DNA from 3 places in the Geodermatophilus sp. CPCC 205761 genome. Region 1 is predicted to be linked to each of the others. Evidence: riboswitches for the same ligand, from Rfam matches in the RefSeq annotation. Region 1 holds a riboswitch; each other region holds the start of a gene.
What was found. A riboswitch is a leader RNA that binds a small molecule or an ion and turns the genes downstream of it on or off. The one in region 1 is predicted to bind cyclic di-AMP.
Positions count from the first base shown of each region.

Region 2: it holds a riboswitch for cyclic di-AMP, as region 1 does, so the genes downstream of both, MY526_RS06190 (C40 family peptidase) here and MY526_RS12650 (C40 family peptidase) in region 1, are expected to answer to the same signal.
Region 3: it holds a riboswitch for cyclic di-AMP, as region 1 does, so the genes downstream of both, MY526_RS08180 (C40 family peptidase) here and MY526_RS12650 (C40 family peptidase) in region 1, are expected to answer to the same signal.

Region 1 covers NZ_JALPKQ010000017.1:59,698-66,127, reverse strand. Annotated here, with positions in the region: gene MY526_RS12660 (glycosyltransferase family 4 protein) at 1-828, opposite strand, end outside; gene MY526_RS12655 (M48 family metalloprotease) at 825-2,093, opposite strand; gene MY526_RS12650 (C40 family peptidase) at 2,242-3,324, opposite strand; cyclic di-AMP (ydaO/yuaA leader) riboswitch at 3,341-3,538, opposite strand; gene MY526_RS12645 (hypothetical protein) at 3,731-4,030, opposite strand; gene MY526_RS12640 (DEDD exonuclease domain-containing protein) at 4,241-6,115, shown strand; gene MY526_RS12635 (Lrp/AsnC family transcriptional regulator) at 6,112-6,399, shown strand.
Region 2 covers NZ_JALPKQ010000007.1:89,908-96,337, forward strand. Annotated here, with positions in the region: gene MY526_RS06165 (serine hydrolase domain-containing protein) at 1-878, opposite strand, end outside; gene MY526_RS06170 (DUF3817 domain-containing protein) at 906-1,232, opposite strand; gene MY526_RS06175 (hypothetical protein) at 1,232-1,825, opposite strand; gene MY526_RS06180 (hypothetical protein) at 1,832-2,398, shown strand; gene MY526_RS06185 (DUF2568 domain-containing protein) at 2,376-2,753, opposite strand; gene MY526_RS06190 (C40 family peptidase) at 2,884-3,939, opposite strand; cyclic di-AMP (ydaO/yuaA leader) riboswitch at 3,955-4,098, opposite strand; gene MY526_RS06195 (phytoene desaturase family protein) at 4,450-6,006, shown strand; partial or broken gene MY526_RS06200 (YhjD/YihY/BrkB family envelope integrity protein) at 6,009-6,430, shown strand, end outside.
Region 3 covers NZ_JALPKQ010000010.1:47,792-54,221, forward strand. Annotated here, with positions in the region: gene MY526_RS08160 (serine/threonine protein kinase) at 1-1,387, shown strand, start outside; gene MY526_RS08165 (RtcB family protein) at 1,440-2,597, shown strand; gene MY526_RS08170 (NmrA/HSCARG family protein) at 2,721-3,560, opposite strand; gene MY526_RS08175 (hypothetical protein) at 3,661-3,834, opposite strand; cyclic di-AMP (ydaO/yuaA leader) riboswitch at 4,161-4,312, shown strand; gene MY526_RS08180 (C40 family peptidase) at 4,326-4,844, shown strand; gene MY526_RS08185 (serine hydrolase) at 4,894-5,835, opposite strand; gene MY526_RS08190 (hypothetical protein) at 5,913-6,305, opposite strand.

The DNA.
Region 1 (6,430 bases):
GCGGGTGCGGCACGGCATGGCGAAGACGTCGCCGGCGGCGTAGTGCTCGGGCAGCTGCTCCGACGGCACCCCTCCGGTGAGGACGACGGAGTGCGCCAGCCCCCGGTCGGCGACCGCCCGCCGCAGCCGGGCCTCCAGCGGGCCGCCGCCGACGAGCAGCAGCCGCGCGTCCGGATGGCGGGCCAGCACCCGCGGCCAGCCGGCCAGCAGCACGTCCTGTCCCTTCCGCGGGACCAGGCGCGAGACGCAGACGACGACCGGAGCCGCACCCAGCCCGTACCGCGCGCGCACCGCCGCCCCGTCGGCGAACGGGGTGAACCGGTCGACGTCCACCCCGGGTGACAGCTGCGCCATGCGGGTGGCGCCGTCCAGCGCGGGCGCCAGGCGGCCGTGGGTGTACTCGCTGATGTAGGTGAGGACGTCGAGGCCCCGGGCGATCCGCCGCATGAGCTGCCGCGCCCCCGGCAGCGCCACCCAGCCGGTCTCGTGGCCGTGGGTGGCCCCGACCAGGTGCCGCACACCGGCGTCGCGCAGGGCCGGCGCGAGCAGGCCGAGCGGTGCGGCCGCGCCGAAGAAGGCGGTGTCGCAGCCCGAGCGGCGGGCCAGGTCGGCTGCCGCGCGGGCCGTGGCGCGGGTGGGCAACAACATGCCGGTCGGCCGGCGCACCACGGGGTACGGCAGCGCGGCGTCGTACGCCTCCCAGCCGGGCGACCGGGAGGCGAGCACGACCAGGGACTCCGGGGGGCGGCGGGCCAGCAGTGCCGCGACGAAGGTCTGGATGCCGCCCTGGCGCGGCGGGAAGTCGTTGGTGACGACCAGCGTCCTCACCCGGCGTCCTCCAGGCGCTGCCAGTCCAGCGCCATCGCGACCCGCTGCGGCCCGGTCGGGTGGGAGCCGAAGAACCACTGCCAGGCCGCGGGCGGGTCGGGGTCGGCGAGGTTGGCCGCCGCCAGCCGGTGCTGCATGGTGATGAACGCCTGCGCGTCGCCGGTGAGATCGAGCGCGTGCAGGTCGGCGCGCGCCTCGACGTGCCGCGACACCACGTTCCGAACCGGGGTGGCGACCAGCGTGCCGACCGACACCAGCAGCAGGACCAGCGGCACCACCCGCGGGTCGCCCGGTGCGTCCACACCGGCCCGGCGCAGCAGCGGCGTCCAGGACAGCAGCCACCCCAGCGCGGCCACCGCCGCGGCCGCACCCAGCGAGCCGATGAGGGTGCCGGTGAGGACGTCGTCGGTGGCCACGTGGCCCAGCTCGTGCGCGACGATCGACTCGATCTCCGCCGGGGGCAGCCGCTCGAGCGTCGTGTCGAACAGGACGACCCGGCGGGTCGACCCGAAACCGGAGACGTAGGCGTTGAGCGCGGTGGTGCGCCGGGAGGCGTCGGCGACCAGCACGTCCTCGACCGGGGTGCCGTTCTCCTCGGCCAGCTCGAGCAGGTCGGTCCGCAGCTGCCCCGCGGGCAGCGACTCGAACCGGTTGAACGCCGGCTCGATGAGCACCGGGTAGAGGAACGAGCCCGCGACGACGAGCGCGGCCGCGGCCCCGGCGGCCCAGGCCCACCAGGTCCGCGGAGCGCGGCGGGCCAGCCACACCACGACGAGCAGGACGACGGCAGTGAGCGCCGCGTCGATGGCGGTGGAGACGCCGACGTCGCGCAGCCACAGCAGCCAGGAGCGGGTGGACAGGCCGTACCGGTGCCGGACCACCTCGCCGTACGCCGACAGCGGCAGGGTGACCAGCCGACCCACCACCGCGATCGCGGCCGTGCCAAGCAGCGCCTGCCACGCCCAGCCGCCGCCGAGCGGGCGCGCCACCGCCCGGACCAGCCGGCCGCCGAGCGGGGTCAGCGCCAGGACGGCGGAGACGGCGAGGCCGAGCAGCAGCGAGGCCAGGGACGCCGGCCGGAGGGCCGCGGCGAAGGACTCCGCCCGCTCGACCACCTCCGCCGGCAGCCCGGCGCCGGGGCGGACCGGGGTGGCCCCACCGGGCGGGTCGGGCAGCAGGGACCACGGCGTCCGGACGGCGATGACGAGCACGAGGGCCGCCCCGAGCGCACCCGCGACCAGCAACGCGGCCCGGCGGGCGCTCACCTGGTCGATCCTAAGAGGACCCCGTCCTCCCCACCCCTCGCAGGCTCGCGGCGGGACCCGGGACGGGGCCGCCCGTCCTCCCCACCCCTCGCAGGCTCACGGCGGGACCCGGGACGGGGCCGCCCGTCCTCCCCGCGCTCAGCCGGGCTCAGAGGATGCGGCGCATCGCGGTGATGCTGCCCATCGAGTCGATGCCCACGACCTTGACCGGCTGGCCGGAGGTCGAGGCGTGCACCATCTGCCCGTTGCCGATGTACATCGACACGTGGCTGACCGGGCTGTAGTAGAAGAGCAGGTCGCCCGGCTGCAGCTCGGCGCGCGAGACCGACCGGCCCATCGTCGATTGCATGCGGCTCGAGTGCGGCAGGCTGACGCCGGCCGCGGCGTAGGCGTACTGGGTGAGCCCCGAGCAGTCGAAGGAGTTCGGGCCGCCGGCGCCCCACACGTACGGGTCGCCGACCTGGGCCAGCGCCGTGTCGACGGCCGCCTGCGCGGCACCGCTCGCGGCGGGCGCCGGCGCGGCGGCCGGGACCGCCTGCCCCGAGTGGGCCGTCTGCACCAGCTGCTGCTGGGGCGCCGACAGGGCGTCGTACTGCGCCCGGTAGTCGGCGATGTCGGCCTCGAGCCCGGCCTGCCGCGCGGTGACCTCGTCGAGCGCCTGCTGCGCCGCGGCCTGGGCCGCGTCGGCGCCGGCCCGCGCCTGCTCGGCGGCCGCGGCCCGCGTGGCGACGTCGGTGAGCACGTCGCCGGCGTGCCCGGCGATGACGTCGAGCGTGGCCAGCTGGGAGACGAAGTCCTCGGCCGACGCGCTGGTCATCAGCAGGTCGAACTCCGAGAGGCTCTCGCCGGTGAACGCCGCGCGGGCGACCTGGCGGATCTGGCCGTCGAGGGCGTCGAGCTGCGCCTGTGCGTCGGCGGCGGCCCGGTCGGCGTCGGCGACGGCGGCCTGCTGCTGGGCCAGGGTCTCGCGGGCCTCGTTGACCTGCTCGCTGACGGCCTCGAGCTCCTGACCGGTGCGGGCGACGAGCTCGGCGGCCTGCGCGGCGCTGCCGGCCTGCTCCGGATCGGCGACCGCGTTCGCGGGGAGGAGCGTCAGGGCCAGCGTCGCGGTGGCTCCGACGACGAGCCCGCGACCGAGGCGGCGGGCCGCGGTGGGGCGGCGGGGAACGACCGCAAGACGGGGGTGGATCGGTTCGGGGGCATGCCCCAGGGCAGCGTGAGGGGTCGCCACGGGCGGCGGCTCTCCGTTTCTTCCTCAGCAACCGCCTACCGAGTTAGCTGACGGGTTCGGGCTGGGAAGAAGCGCCCTATCTCTGCGCGCCGGCGGACCGACGCGTGTGCCCCGGCGGACCGGCGCACGCGAGAACTCACCCCAGTACTGCGGTGGGTCCCCGGTTCCCCCTGGGCACCGTGCGGCGCCTCGGGGAATTCGGCGGTGACCCGGCCGAGGTCACCTCACTGCGGGTGACGACCTCCCGGCCGGACCGGCTCACCGTAGGGGCGTGGTGTTGTTGTGACAAACGAGGCCCGCGTGGACTGTGGGATTTCCCACACGCTCGACGCGCGCCACGCCGACACCCCCGGTTCGCGCCTCGTTCCCTCGTCCGCGGCCGCGTCGGCGCCCGCCACGGCCGGCCTCACCCGGTGCGCCGCCGCGGATCCCCCGCCCGGCGCGGGGAGGTCTGGTGGCGCAGCGGCGGCACGAGGCCGCCGTCGGCCAGCGCGCGGACGGCCCGGCGCTCGACCTCGTCGAACTCCACCACCACACCCGGCGCCGGGACGACGACGTCCTCGGCGGCCGGACCGCGGCGGGCGGTCATCGGGACCACCGTCGGGTCGGTGCCCTGCCAGCCCGGTGGCGCCCCCAGCAGCACGGTCACGACGCAGTCGGCGCAGCCGTCGCCCCGGGCGGTGCAGGTGTCGCAGTCGATGAACATGACCCACTCCTCTGCTGACCGACGCCTTGGTCGTGGAGGCCCTCCATGGCCCCCGGTCGGTATGGGCAGCACGCTAGGGACGGGCACCGACAGTTCCCGGCCACCGTCGGTTCTGCCGCCCGCACGGCCGCCCGCACCGCCGTCGGCCGATCGGTCGCCGCCCGGCGAGCGTCCCCGGGACTGTCACTGCCCCGACCTACCGTCCGCCCCGTGCCCTCCTCCCCCGCCCGGCTGGCCGGGATCGCCGCAGGGACAGCCGCGCGAGCCGCCGCCGGGCTGCCGCGCTACGAGCAAGCCACGATCGACGAGCTCGGCACCCCGCTGGCGGAGGTCACGTTCGTCGTCGTCGACCTCGAGACGACCGGCGGCTCACCCAAGGACAGCGCGATCACCGAGGTCGGCGCGGTCAAGGTGCGCGGCGGCGTCGTCCTCGGCGAGTTCCAGACGCTGGTCGACCCCGGCTGTGCGATCCCGCCCTACATCAGCGTGCTGACCGGCATCACCACCACGATGGTGGCCGCGGCGCCGCGCATCGGGGCGGTCCTGCCCGCGTTCCTGGAGTTCGCGCGCGGCGCGGTCCTGGTGGCCCACAACGCTCCCTTCGACCTCGGGTTCCTCAAGGCCGCCTGCGCGGAGAGCGCCGTCCCGTGGCCGGCCTTCGCCTCGGTCGACACCGCGGTCCTCGCCCGCCGGCTGCTCACCCGCGACGAGGTGCCCAACTGCAAGCTGGCCACCCTGGCGCCCTTCTTCCGCACCGCGACCGAGCCCTGCCACCGCGCCCTGGCCGACGCCCGCGCCACCGTCGACGTGCTGCACGGGCTCTTCGAGCGGCTGGGCCCGCTCGGCATCACCAGCCTGGAGGAGCTGACCGGCCTCACCCGCCAGGTCGACCCCGACCGTCTGCGCAAGCGGCACCTGGCCGACGGCGTGCCCTCGGGGCCAGGGGTCTACGTGTTCCGCGGCCCCCGCGACGAGCCCCTCTACGTCGGGACGTCGAGCGATCTGCGCAGCCGCGTCCGCAGCTACTTCACCGCCGGGGAGCAGCGCAGCCGGATCACCGAGATGGTCGCCCTCGCCCAGCGCGTCGACACCATCTCCTGCGCGCACGACCTCGAGGCCGCCGTCCGGGAGCTGCGGCTGATCGCCGAGCAGAAGCCCCGCTACAACCGCCGCTCCCGCTTCCCCGAGCGCGCGCTCTGGGTCCGGCTGACCGACGAGCCGTTCCCGCGGCTGTCGGTCGTCCGGCGGGTGCGCCCGGGCGCCGGGGTCTTCCTCGGCCCGTTCCCCGACCGGCGCGCGGCCGACGCGGCGGTGGCCGCGATCCACGAGTCGCTGCCCCTGCGCCAGTGCACCGGCCGCATCTCCCTGCGGGTGCTCGGCACCGCCTGTGCGCTGGCCGGCATGGGCCGCTGCGGGGCACCCTGCACGGGTGCCCAGTCGGTCGACGAGTACGCCGGGATCGCCGCCGTGCTCCGCGCGGCGGTCGCCTCCGACCCGGACGCCCTGATCGCCCCGCTGCTGTCCCGCGTCGACCGGCTGGCCGCCGAGGAGCGCTACGAGGACGCCGCCGTCCTGCGCGACCGCGTCGCGGTGCTCGTCCGGGCGGTGCGCCGCCGGCAACGGCTCGCCTCGCTGGCCGCGGTGCCCGAGCTGGTCCTGGCCCGGCCCGGCTTCGACGGCGGCTGGCAGCTGTCCGTCGTCCGCCGGGGCCGGCTGGTGGCCGCCGGCTGCGCACCGCAGGGCAGTTCCGTCCGCGCCACGCTGGAGGGCCTGCTGGCGACGGCGGAGACGCCGCTGGGCCCCGACGACGAGCTGGCCGCGTCCGTGGACGAGACCGAGCTCGTGCTGCGCTGGATGGAGAAGCCGGGCACCCGCCTCGTCCAGGTGTCCGGCACGCTCGCCTGCCCGGCCCCCGGCACCGGCGGGTACAGCGCCTTCCTCGACCGCGTGGACGCCGGCCGCACCGGCCGCGACCCGTTCGCCGACGGACGCTCGCTCGGCACCCGAGCACGGCCCGAGCGGATCAGCCCCGGCCCGCGCGGGCACTCCGGTGCACCGGCCGCCCGGCTAGCATCGCCCGCGTGATCACCGCCATCGTCATGATCGACGCGGCCACCGACTCGATCCCCGAGGTGGCCCAGGCCGTCGCCGACCTCGAGGGCGTGAGCGAGGTCTACTCGGTCGCCGGCGACGTCGACCTCATCGCCGTGGTGCGGGTCCGGGAGTTCGAGCACATCGCCGACGTCGTCGCGGGGCGGATCAACAAGGTGCCCGGCGTCCTGGAGACCGACACCCACATCGCCTTCCGCGCCTACTCCCAGCACGACCTCGAGGCCGCGTTCTCCATCGGCTTCGACACCGCCGACTGACAGCCCCGTCCCAGGCCCGCGCCGGGTACAC
Region 2 (6,430 bases), on a different contig from region 1:
AGGAAGCCCGGCATAGAGCCGCCGTGGCCGACCAGCGTCCGCCCGTCGACCCGCATCACCTGCAGGCCCAGCCCGTAGGACGACCAGCCCGGCGCGGAGGCGTCCACCCCGGCAGGCACCGTCATCTCCTCGAGCGTCCCGGGATCGAGCACGTCACCGGTGTCGCCGAGCAGGAACACCGCGAAGCGGGCGAGGTCCGCCAGCGTGGCCCAGAGCTGCCCGGCGGCCGCCATCACGCCGGCGTCGTGCTCGGGCTCGGGGAGGACGACGTCGGCCCACGGGTGCACCGCGTGGCCGTCGGCGGCGGGGGCGACCGGCCGCAGCGTCGTCCGGCTCATGCCCAGCGGCGCCAGCACCTCGGCGCGGACGACCTCCTCCCAGGACCGGCCCCGGGCGCGCGCGACGAGCTCGCCGAGCAGACCGAAGCCGAGGTTGGAGTAGTGGAACCGGCGCGCGGCACCGAGGACGACGTGCTCCTCGCGCAGCTCCAGCTCCGCCAGCGAACCACCCGGCGTGCGCTCCCACCACCCGCCGGGGCTCTCCGCGGCCGCGCCGGCGACGTGCGCGAGCAGCTGCCCGACGGTGCGGCTGCCCAGCGGCGTGCCGGGCACGTGCCGGTCCAGCGGGTCGTCGAGGTGCAGCCGGCCCTCGTCGCGCAGCCGCAGCACCGCGACCGCGGTGACCGTCTTGCTGATCGAGCCGAGCCGGTACTGGACGTCGGTGTGCGGTTCGGGCACCGCCCCGCGCCCGGCCGACCACGCCAGCCCGCCGTCCCGGACCACGCCCGCGACGAGGCTGGGCGCCCGCCCGTCCCGCTGCACGCGGGCCACCCGGGCGAGCAGCTGGCGGGCGGTGGACGGCAGGACGGGCTCGGGCATGACCCGGAACGGTAGCGAGCCGCCGCGTCAGGAGGTCGGCACGGGCTCCGGCAGCGGCAGCCGCCCGGTGCGGGTGGCCCAGCGGTCGAACCAGAGCGTGGCCAGCGGCGGTACCGAGGCGGCGAGCGCGAGCAGTGCGGTGCGGGCGTTCCAGCGGAGCACCCGCGCGGCAAGCAGCGCCACGAGCACGTAGGCGACGAAGATCCCGCCGTGGATCGGGCCGAAGATCTGCACGCCGCGCTCGGAGGTCGCGAGGACCCACTTCACGAACATGCCGAACAGCAGGCCCACCCAGGAGCAGGCCTCGGCGAGGGCGACGGCGCGGAAGGCGAGGGCGACGGCGTGCGGTCTCATCACCCCCCATCCTCCCTGACGCGCCCGTCGCGGTACGCCGCGCCCCGCGGGGACAGCTCGTAGCCGACGGCGAGGCTGCGGGTCAGCCCGAGCTCTTTCAGCCGGCGGACGTCGCGCTTGAACGGCAGCGTCTCCCGGCCCAGCACGGCCGCCAGGTCGGGAGCGCGCACCCCGGGCCGCTCGGCGATCAGGTCGAGCACGGTGCGCGTCCACGGCCCGTCGGCGCGGGCGGCGTCCCACCGGTCCAGCCGGGCGTCGAGGGCGGCCCGCTCCTCCGGCGAGAAGGTCGCCCGCTCGCGCAGCGCCACGCGGGGGTCGGCGCCGGCGGCCCGCACCCGCATGCGGTAGACGTGCGTGCCGGGACGACGGTCGAGGAGGCGGAGCAGCCGGTCCCGCGAGGGGACGCCGGCGGCCGCGGCGTCGTCATCGGTGATGTCGGCGAGGTCCACCTCGGTGACGTCGACGATCTCGACCACCCCGGCCGGCGTGCGCTGGGTGCTGCCCGGGTGCATGCGCGGCCGGTCCCACCGGCGGAAGGCGAGCGTGACCGACCCGTCCATGATCGCGGCGGCGGTGGCCGGTGGGATCAGCACGGACGGATGCTGGCAGGGTCGACCGGCGTGCGGGGTCTGGCGCGGCGGGAGTTCTGCCTCGTCCTGCTCCGCCGGATGGCCGACGTCCGCCCCGATCTGGTCGCCGCGGCGCTGCCCCGGCTGGGCGCCACCCGGGGAGAGGCCCATGCCGCGCACACCCGCTGGCAGGCGCTGCAGCACTCGCCCCGGGCGCCGCGCGGGCTGGCGCTGCGGACCGCCGTCCTCGGGCCGCCCGACGAGGTGGAGGACCGCCGCTTCGGGGACCTCGACGTCCAGGTGCGGCGCTGGCCCCTGCCGCTGTGGCCGCACCTGTACTGGGAGGTGCTGTCCGGCCCCGGCGGGTCCGTGCTGAACGAGCACCTGGTGCCGGCGCCCGGCTCCCCCGTGCCGCCGGCACGGGCCGGCCGGCTGCTGGTCTGGGAGCACGTCCTCGACGACGTCGTCGGCCTGCCCGGCGCGGTGAGCGTCGACCCCGGCGTGGGAACCCGCTGGGAGGTGCACCTGCCCGGCGGAGTGCGGGCGCAGTTCGTGTGGGGGCTGCTCCAGCAGGTCAGCGGGCCGCCGCCGCGCTGACCGCGCTGACCGGGGCCTGCGACGTCAGCGGGCCGGACAGCAGCGAACCCAGCACCGCCGCGACCACGAGGAGGACCGCCAGGCGCGGCGAACCCGTCGCGAGCAGCGCGGCCGCCGCCGCGCCGAAGACCACCACCTTGGTGAGGACGGCGAGCACCGCGACCTGCACGACCGCCTGCGGTGCCGCGAACAGGCCCCACAGCAAGGCCGCGACCAGCGGCGCGCCGAGGGCGAACAGCCACCGGGTGGCCGTCGAGTCGCCCGCGGTCGCCCCCCAGTGGCCGAGGGCCGCCAGGGCCGCGAGTTCGGCGGCGAACGCGACGCCGGCCCACATCCACTGCCATCCCTGCGCCATGGTCGGCTCCTCTGCGATCATCGATCTGCTTCGAGAGCAGTGTTCACACCGCAGGACGCGACGTCAAGACCCGGACACAGCGGAGCCCCGGACGCACGCGGCGTCCGGGGCTCCGGGAGCGGACGGGGTCCTAGCCGGCGATGCGGTTGAAGCGCGGGGTCGCCCCCATGTCGTCGACGCTGGCGACCTTCACGACGTCGCCGGAGGTCGGCGCGTGGACCATCTGGCCGTTGCCCAGGTAGATGCCGATGTGGCTGACCGGGCTGTAGAAGGCGACCAGGTCACCAGGGCGGGCCTCGGCCCGCGAGACCGTCCGGCCCATCTGCGACTGCAGGCGGCTGGAGTGCGGCAGGCCGATCCCGGCTGCCTTGTAGGCGTAGAGCACCAGACCGGAGCAGTCGAAGGAGCCCGGCCCCTCGGCGGCCCACACGTAGGGCTTGCCGCGCTGGGCCATGGCGGCGTCGATCGCCTTCTGGGCGGCGGCGCTGTCGGCCACCACCGGACCGGCGGCGGCCGGCTCCTCGCGCTCCGTGCGGCTGGCCCGCTCCTGGCCGGCTCCGTGGGCGGTGGCCGCGGCCGCCAGGGCGGCGCGTCGCTCGTCGGCGCTGAGCCGCGCGTAATCGGCCTGGTAGGCGGTGATCTGCTCCTGCAACTCGGCCTGCTGGGCGGCGACGGCGTCGTACTGCTGCTGGGCCTCGTCCGCCGCCCGGTCCGCCTCGGCCTGCGCCTGCGCGGCGACCTCACCGGCGGAGGCGGCCTGCTCGATCAGCCCGTTCTGGTGGCCGGCGACGGCGTCGAGCAGGTTCACCCGGTTGACGAACTCGTCAGCCGAGCCGCTGGTCATCAGGGCCCGCAGCGAGCCCATGCTCTCGCCGGTGAACGCGCTGCGGGCGATGCCCCGCACCTGCTCCTGCGCGGCGGCCACGACCGCCTGCGCCTCGGCGACCTGCGCCGCGGCGGCCTGGGCGGCGGCCTGCTGGGCCTCGAGCTCCGAACGCGCCTCGTTGAACTGCTCGGTGACGACCTCCAGCTCGTGGCCGCGGGCGGCGACGAGGGCGGCGGCCTCCTGCGAGGAGCCCGGCGCGGCACCGGCCACGGCCGGGAGGAGCGAGACGCCGATGGCGCCGACGAGGACGACGGCGGCCCGTCGCCAGGCAGCGCGACGGGACGCGCGAGGGGTCGCCATGGTGCGGCGGCTCTCCGTTCTTCCGCAGGCCGCCTACCGGGTTAGCTGACGGGTTCGGACGGGAAGTCGCCCGGCGCGGCCGGCCGGAGGCCGGGCGCGCTTCACCCCAGTGCTGCGGTGGGTCCCCGGCCCGCACCCCCGGGGAGGAGGGAGAGGCTCGGCGGCGTCCGGGGAGTGTCACCCAGGGTGGTGACGGAGCGCCCCGCCGGACATACACACCGTAATGGCCGGAACTCCGCGGTGACAATTACCTGGATGTGATTTCGTGGACTCTCGCCTCGACTCCGCAGGCGGGTGGAGCACCTGGGACCGGTGGTGCGGGTGGGGTTTGGGCGGCCGCCCACGGGAGCACGGGGACCGCATGGATCTGCAGCGACCCCTCGTGGTGCCGGCCTCGTCGGGGCGCTCGCAGGGTGCGGCAGCACCGAGACCGGCGGCCACACCGACGCCGTGCGCCACGAGCAGGACGCGACCAGGGAGGACGGCTGACCGGCCGGTTACGGTCCGCCGGTGAGCGCGCGGAGCAAGTACGACGCCGTGGTCGTCGGAGCGGGGCACAACGGCCTGGTGGCCGCGGCCTACCTGGCGCAGGGCGGCTGGTCCGTCCTGGTCCTGGAGCGGCTCGAGCGGGTGGGTGGCGCCGCGGTCAGCCAGCAGGTCTTCCCGGGCGTCGACGTCCGGCTGTCGGCCTACTCCTACCTGGTCAGCCTGCTGCCCGACCGGATCGTCGCCGACCTCGGCCTGCAGCTCACGCTGGCCGACCGCGCGGTGGCCTCGTACACCGCCGTCGCCGGGGGGCGCGGCCTGCTGGTCGAGCGCGCCGAGGGACCGGCCACCACCGCGTCCTTCCGCGAGCTGACCGGCTCGGACGCCGAGCTGGCGGGCTGGCGCCGGTTGTACGGCCGGCTGGCCATCCTCGCCGAGGACCTCGCGCCCACGCTCACCGAGCCGCTGCTCTCCCCCGCCGAGCTGACCGGCCGGCTGCGCGACCCGCGGCTGTTCACCGACCTCGTCGAGCGGCCGCTGGCCGACGTGGTCGCCGACGACCTGCACCACGACGTCGTCCGCGGGGTCGCGCTCACCGACGGGCTGATCGGCACCTTCGCCGACGTCCACGCCGCCGACGGCCTGGCCGGGCGCTGCTTCCTGTACCACCTGATCGGCAACGGCACCGGGCTGTGGCGGGTGCCGGTGGGCGGGATGGGCGCGGTCACCGGGGCCATGGCCACCGCCGCCCGCGGCGCCGGCGCGGAGCTGGTCACGCGGGCGACGGTCACGGCGATCGAGCCGCGCGCCGACAGGGTGACCGTGCACTGGACCGACGGCGACGGCGCGGAGCGGGCGGCCGACGCCCGGTTCGTCGTCTCCGGCGCGGCACCCGAGGTGCTCGACCGGCTGACCGGCGCGGCGCCGCGGACGACGCCGGACGGCGCCCAGCTCAAGGTGAACATGGTGCTGGCCCGGCTGCCCCGGCTGCGCTCGGGCGTCGACCCCGCCGTCGCCTTCGCCGGCACCTGCCACGTCGACGAGGCGGCCGGCCGGCTCGACGCCGCCTACGCCCAGGCCGCCGCGGGGGAGCTGCCCGACGTCATCCCGTTCGAGGTCTACTGCCACTCGCTGTCCGACCCGTCGATCCTCGGGCCGGCCGAGCGCGCCGCCGGGTACCAGACGCTCACGCTCTTCGGCCTGCACACGCCGGCCGGGCTGTTCCGCGCCGACCCGGTGGGCACCCGCCGCGAGGCGGTGCGTCGGGTGGTGGCGCAGCTCGACGCGCACCTGGAGGAGCCGCTGCTGGACTGCCTGGCCCGCGACGCCTCCGGTGAGCCGTGCCTGCAGGCGGCCTCCCCGCTGGACGTCGAGGCGTCGCTGGCCATGCCGGGCGGCCACATCTTCCACGGCGACCTCGCCTGGCCGGTCGCGCCGACGCCGGCGGAGGCCGGCACGTGGGGCGTGGCGACGCCGCACCCGCGGATCGTGGCGGCCTCCTCCGGGGGCACCGTGCGCGGCGGGGCGGTCAGTGGCCTGGGCGGCTACGCCGCCGCCCGGCACCTGCTGGACCGGCGCTGAGGATGGGGTCGGCCGCGCGGCTGCGGACCGAGGCGTCGTCCCTGGTCCGCGGGGCGGGGCGGCGGCTGCGCGGCCGCGACCTCGCGCTGATCGCGGCCGGGCTCACCTTCTACGCCGGCGTCGCCGTGGTGCCGCTGCTGCTGGTGGCCTTCTCGCTGACCGCGCTGCTCACCTCGCCCGGCACCGTCCGTGACCTGGCCGGCCGGCTCGCCGACCTGCTGCCGCCCCAGCTGGGAGCACCGGAGGCGCTCCGGGCCCTGGCCGACGCGGGCGTCGCCATGGGCCCGCTCGACTTCGCGCTCGCGCTGCTCCCGCTCTCGCTCTACGGCGAGGGGCTGCGGCGGGCGCTGCTGCGGTTCACCCCGCGCCGGGACACCGACACGCTCACCGGCTGGCGCGGCCGGCTGCTCGGCCTGCCCCTGGT
Region 3 (6,430 bases), on a different contig from region 1:
CCTCGTCCTGGGCCGGCAGGTCGCGGTCAAGGTGCTGCGTGCCGAGTTCACCGGGAACCAGGTCTTCCTGACCCGGTTCCGCACCGAGGCCCGGCTCTCCGCGGGGCTCGTGCACCAGAACATCGCCGTCCTGCACGACTACGGCGAGGTCGAGCCCGCCGGCGGTGACCGGGTGGTCTACCTGGTGATGGAGCTCGTGGACGGCGAGCCGCTCTCGACCCTGCTGCAGCGCGAGCACCGGTTGCCGCCGGAGCGGACCCTGGCCCTGCTGGGCCAGGTCGCGGCCGGGCTGGCCGCCGCGCACGCGGCCGGGGTGGTGCACCGGGACGTCAAGCCGGGCAACCTGCTCGTCGCGTCGGACGGCACGGTCAAGATCACCGACTTCGGCATCGCCTGGTCGGCGGCCAACGCGCCGATCACCCGCACCGGCCACGTCATCGGGACCGCCCAGTACCTCGCGCCGGAGCAGGTGCGCGGGGACAAGGCGGTCCCGGCCAGCGACGTCTACTCCTGGGGCATGGTGGCCTACGAGTGCCTCGCCGGCCGGCGCGCGTTCGACGGCCCCAACCCGGTGGACATCGCGCTGCGGCAGCTGCGGGAGGACCCCGACCCCCTGCCCCCGGACCTGCCGGACGGCGTGCGCCGGCTGGTCGAGCGGACCCTCACCAAGGACCCGGCCCAGCGGATCCCGGACGGCGCCGCCCTGCTCGCCGCGGTGGACGACGCCGCCGCCGGGCGGGAGCCCGACCGCGCCGACACCCTCGTGCTGCCGATCGCGCCCCCCGCCCCGGTGACGCAGGTGCTGTCCCCCGCCGCGGTCCCCGCCGCGGGGCCCGCCGTGGACGACGCCCACCCCGTCGACGACGAGCCGGAGGACCGGTCACGCCGCCGGATGCTCATCCCGCTGCTGGTGGCGCTCGTCGTCGTCGCGGCCGTGGCGGCGGGGCTGGTGGTCCTCGGGAACAGCGGGACCGACCCCGCACCGGCCGGTCAGCCGACGACGTCGACCACGCCGGCCCCGACGACGTCCGCGGCGCCGACGCCCCCGCCGGTCGTGCAGGTGCGGCTGGACCCCGCGGAGTACGTCGGCCGGCCGGTCGGCCAGGTGCAACCCCAGCTGGCCGGCCTGGACCTGGCGGTCGTGCTGCAGGCCGTCGAGACCGCCGACGTCCCCGCCGGGCAGGTGATGGAGCTCGCCCCCACCGGCGAGGTGCCGGTCGGCACGACGATCACCGTCACCCACGCCGTCGCGCCGCCCCCACCGCCGCCGCCGACCGCCGCGCCGACGACGGAGGCCCAGCCCACCGCCGAGCAGGGCGACGGGAACGGCAACGGCAACCGCCGCCGGGACCGCGACCGCGATCGCGACCGCAAGGGCGATGACTGAGGGCGTCCGCAGCCGACGGGACGGGGGTCCCGCGGCGGGGTAGGGCCTCCCGGTGGAGAAGATCAGCGACCGCCTGCTCAACTGGGCGTCGATCCTGGAGCCGACCACCCGGCTGCAGGCCGAGCGCACCGCCTCGATGCCGTTCATCCGCCCGCACATGGCGCTCATGCCCGACGCGCACCTGGGCAAGGGCGCGACGGTCGGCTCGGTGATCCCCACCGAGGGCGCGATCATCCCGGCGGCGGTGGGGGTCGACATCGGGTGCGGGATGGACGCCGTCCGCACCCAGTTCACGGCCGGCGACCTCCACGGGCGCAACCTCGGCGCGCTGCACGGGCAGATCTCGCGGGCGGTCCCGCTCTCGGCCGGCCGGTACAACAAGAAGCTGCGCGACTCCGCGGCCGCCCGGGTGGCGGAGCTCTGGGAGCTGCCGGGCGTGGGACAGGCCGACGGCGTCGCCGACACCTGGCCGATGCAGCTGGGGTCACTCGGATCGGGCAACCACTTCATCGAGGTGTCGCTGGACGAGGCCGACCGGGTGTGGCTGTTCCTGCACTCGGGCTCGCGCGGGGTGGGCAACCGGCTGGCGTCCAAGCACATCCGGATCGCGCAGCAGCGCTGCCGCGACGAGCACCTGCCCGACCGCGACCTGGCCTGGCTCGAGGAGGGGACGCCGGAGTTCGACGCCTACATCGAGGCGCTGGGTTGGGCGCAGCGGTTCGCCTTCCTCAACCGCGCGGAGATGATGGACCGCGTCGCCGAGCAGGTGTCCCGCTTCCTCGGCACCGAGGTCGCGCGGCAGGTGGAGATCTCCTGCCACCACAACTACACCGAGCGGGAGACGCACCTCGGGCACGACGTCTGGCTGTCCCGCAAGGGGGCCATCTCGGCGCGGCGGGGCCAGGACGGGCTGATCCCCGGGTCGATGGGGACGGCGTCCTACGTGGTGGTCGGCAGGGGCAACCCCGACGCGCTGATGTCCGCGCCGCACGGGGCCGGCCGCAACCACTCGCGCGGCGCCGCGCGGCGGCTGTTCACCCGCGCCGACCTCGATCGGCGGATGAAGGGCATCGCCTGGGGCCGGTCGGACGCCTTCCTCGACGAGCACCCGGACGCGTACAAGCCGATCGACCGTGTCATGGCCGACGCGGCCGACCTGGTCGAGGTCCGGCACACGCTGCGCCAGGTGGTCAACGTCAAGGGCGACTGACGCCCCGGGGCACATGTGTCTCCCGGGAAGCTCGTGCTCTGCCCACCACCGTGGGCAGAGCACGAGCTCCCGCAGGACACGTGCCCGGCCGCCGCCTATCCGGCGGCGCGGCGGCCGGCGCGCTCACTCCCGAGGCGACCAGCCGGTCGCCAGCCAGCCCGGGAGGTCCAGCAGGCCGGGCGCCAGCGCGCGGGTGGCCTCGATGTCGCCGCGGTAGGCGGGCGGGTGGGCGAGCCAGGTGAACATGGCGCGCGCGTCGTCGTCCAGGCCGTCGAGCGGCACCGCCTCGTAGCGGCCGGGCCGGCCGGCCCGCTCGCCGAAGGCGGCGGCGATCTGCTCGCCGGTCCGCTCGTCACCGGCGATCTCGATGCTGCCGCCGGGCACCCGGCCGGGGTCGAGGAGGACGTCGGCGGAGACCGTGCCGATGTCGGCGACGGCGATCATCTGCAGCGGCACGCCCGCCGGCAGCGGCATCCGGACGACGACCTCGCCGTCCTGCACCGCCGCCATCCAGCCCAGGTTCTCCATGAAGAAGACCGGCCGGACGACGGTCGCCGGCAGCCCCGACGCGGCCAGGTGCTCCTCGACGCGGCGCTTGCTCTCGAAGTGCGGGATGCCGGTCGAGCGCTCGGCGCCGCCGACGGAGTTGAGCACGACGTGCTCCACGCCGGCGTCCGCGGCCGCGTCGACGAGCGCGATCCCCTGGCGCTCCTCCGCCTCGGGCCCGCCGGCGCCGAACGGGGTGGTCATGGCGAACACCCGCTGCGCGCCGGAGAACGCCGTCCGCAGGCTGTCGGGGTCGGCCAGCTCGGCGCGGACGAGCTCGGCGCCCCGGTCGGCGAGGTCCCGGGCCTTGGCGGGGTCGCGGACGAGGGCGCGCACGCGGGCACCGGCGTCCAGCAGGGCGCGGGCGACGGCGCCGCCCTGCTGTCCGGTGGCACCGACGACGGCGATGACGGTCATGGGACTCCTCGGACTCGGTCTGGGCCGGCACGCGGGCGCGTGCCCCGTACGCGGCAGCGGCCCCCACCCGGGCTCGGGTGGGGGCCGCTGCGCCAGCAGATCAGTAGCGCCCGGTGCCGCGGCCCATGCCCTTGCCGCCGCCGCCCTTCTGCTGCTTCTGCTGGAAGTCCTGGATGAGCTTCTTGAGCTTGGCCTGGTTCTGCGGTTTGCGGGCCTCCTGGATGACCTTCGCCGCGATCCCCGACGCCACGAGCTTCCGGATCATGCCGGCCATGTGGGTTCCTCCTCGGTTCGGTTGACCTGCTTCGTGCCCGCCCAACGGCCGGGCCAACCACCCGGGTTCCGGCGGCAGGGCGTCGTCCGCCGATGACAGTCGGTGGTGCCACCCCGCAGGGGACGAGAACGTACGGATACCGCCGACCAGCGGTGACGGAGCCGGGCGGCTCCTCACACTGCGTCGTCCCCGCTGGTGAGGACGGCGAGCCGCGGCGTCCCCGGCCGCCGGATCCGACACCGACCCCGAATGGCGACGCCCGGCGGGGGTTCTTAGCGTTCTGCGCGGTCCAGCGGGCTCCCTCGTCGCCCACCCGTGGCGGCACCCGCCGGACACCGCCGAACCGGGCGTCGGTCGTCTACCGAGGCCCGGACCGGGGACCCACCGCAGCACTGGGGTGAAGCGCGATCCGTCGCGCCGGGCGACTCCCCCGTCCGAACCCGTCAGCTAACCCGGTAGGCGGTCGTGGAGAACAGGAGAACACGTCGTCCATGACGACTGCACGCACGACCTCTGCACGTCGCACGTTCCGTGGGATCGCCGTCGCCGTCATCGCCGGTGCCGGTATCGCGCTCTCCCCCCTGCCGGCAACGGCTGACACCGGTGGGGACGGTGGTGGGGGCGCTGCCGTCGCCGCTGCTCCGGCCGCCGCGTCGAGCGGCGCCGCCCAGGCCGCGGTCGACACCGCGCTCGCCCAGGTGGGCGACCGCTACGTGTACGGCGCGACCGGCCCGAACTCCTTCGACTGCTCGGGGCTGACGAGCTTCGCCTACAAGGCGGCGGGGATCTCCATCCCGCGCACCTCGCGGGCGCAGGCGGGCTTCGGCGCCCCGGTGGCGAAGTCGGACCTCCGGCCCGGTGACCTGGTGTTCTTCTACAGCCCGGTCTCGCACGTGGGCATGTACATCGGCAACGGCCAGATGGTGCACGCCTCGACCGCCAGCAAGCCGGTCGCCGTGGTGAACCTCGACTCGATGCCGAGCTACTCGGGCGCCCGCCGGGTCGCCTGACGCCTCGCGGTGCCCCGGCCGTCTGCTGACGGCCGGGGCACCGCGGCGGTCAGCCGATCCCGCTGAGGACGGCGGCAGCCGCGGCGTCGAGCGAGTCGCGCGCGCGGGCCCACGACGTCGAGCTCGGGAAGTCGCCGAGGAGGACGACCACCCGCCCGTCGGCGAGCTCGCCCGCCGAGTGCAGCTGCCGGCGCCCGTCGACGCAGCACATCCAGCCCTGCTTGGCCGCCACCGGCCCCGTGGCGCCGGTGCCGCTCGAGAGCAGGCCGAACCGCTGGTCGAAGCCGTCGGCGGCCGTCGCCGAGGTCGACCGCAGCCAGCCCAGGAGCCGGTCGGCGTCCCCGGGGTCGAGCAGCTGCCCGCGCGCCGCGAGGACGGCGGCGAGATCCGTGGCGCTCGTCGTCGCCTGGCCCCACTGACCCGGGATCGACGGCGGCGCGGTGGCGGTGAGCCCCAGTTCCGCGGCGACGTCGGTGACCAGCCCGGGCCCGTCGTACCGGTCCCACAGCCGGCTCATCGCGGCGTCGTCCGACCCCACGATCGCCCGCTCGGCCAGGGCGACGTCCTCGTCGGGCAGGGTCAGGGCACCGCTCTCGTCGAGCGCCAGCAGCCGGGTGACCACGAGCAGTTTCACCAGCGACGCGGTGGAGACCGGCCGGCCGGCGTCCGCGCTGGCGAGCAGCCGGTCCCCGTCGGCGTCCAGGACGACGACGGAGACGGTTCCGCCGGCGCCCGCCGCTGCGGCCTCGACGCCGGCCAGCACCGGCGCCGCGTCGACCGTCCGGAGTTCGGCCTTCGCGGAGGGCCCGGTCGCCTCCGGGACGTCGGTCGCGGCGGCCGCCTTGCCGTCGGTGGCGACGTGGCTGTCCGCCGCCGCGGTCACCATCGGGGTCGTGCAGCTGGCGAGGCCGCCGAGGACCACCCCGGACGCGCACAGCGCAGCGAGACCCCGGCGGAGCCGGTGGTCCAGGAGGGGACGGCGTCCGGCCACGGGCCCAGGGTGGGGGCGCTACCTGCCGGTGAGCAGGGAGTCCGCTGCTCGCCTCCTCCGGATGAGGGAGTCGGTGGTCAGCGGGCTCCCGGCTCGCGGCAGGGACTGGGTGGCTGGTCGGCGGACTGCAGCGAGAACACCGCCCCGGCGTCGCGCGGCCAGGTGCGGAGGAAGAGGAGCCCGTACCTGCGGTTGAGCAGCGCGTCGGAACCGACCTCGTCGACCAGCTGCGTGAGCCGCCCGGCGTCGTGGTTGCGGTAGCGCCGCAGCTCTTCGCCGGCGGCCACGGTGAGGAGGTCCCCGACGGCGCCCATGACGACGACCGCGGCCCAGTCGTCGTCCGGACCGCCGTCGCACAGCTGGACCCGGCGCGGGTGCACGCCGTGGCCGGCGGCGCAGCTGCCGCACCCGGCGCCCTGCAGCGCCCTTCCGCCCTCGCCGACGGACGATCCGGGGTCGCGGTCGGTCATGGCGGGCTCCTTGCTGAGGACGGCGGGCAGGAGCCCGCCGTGCCCCAGGAGAACACCCGGCGAACGGCGATCGCCCGCTCTCCCCACCGATCGGAGGCCGATGTCCTCCGGGAGCGTGGACGACC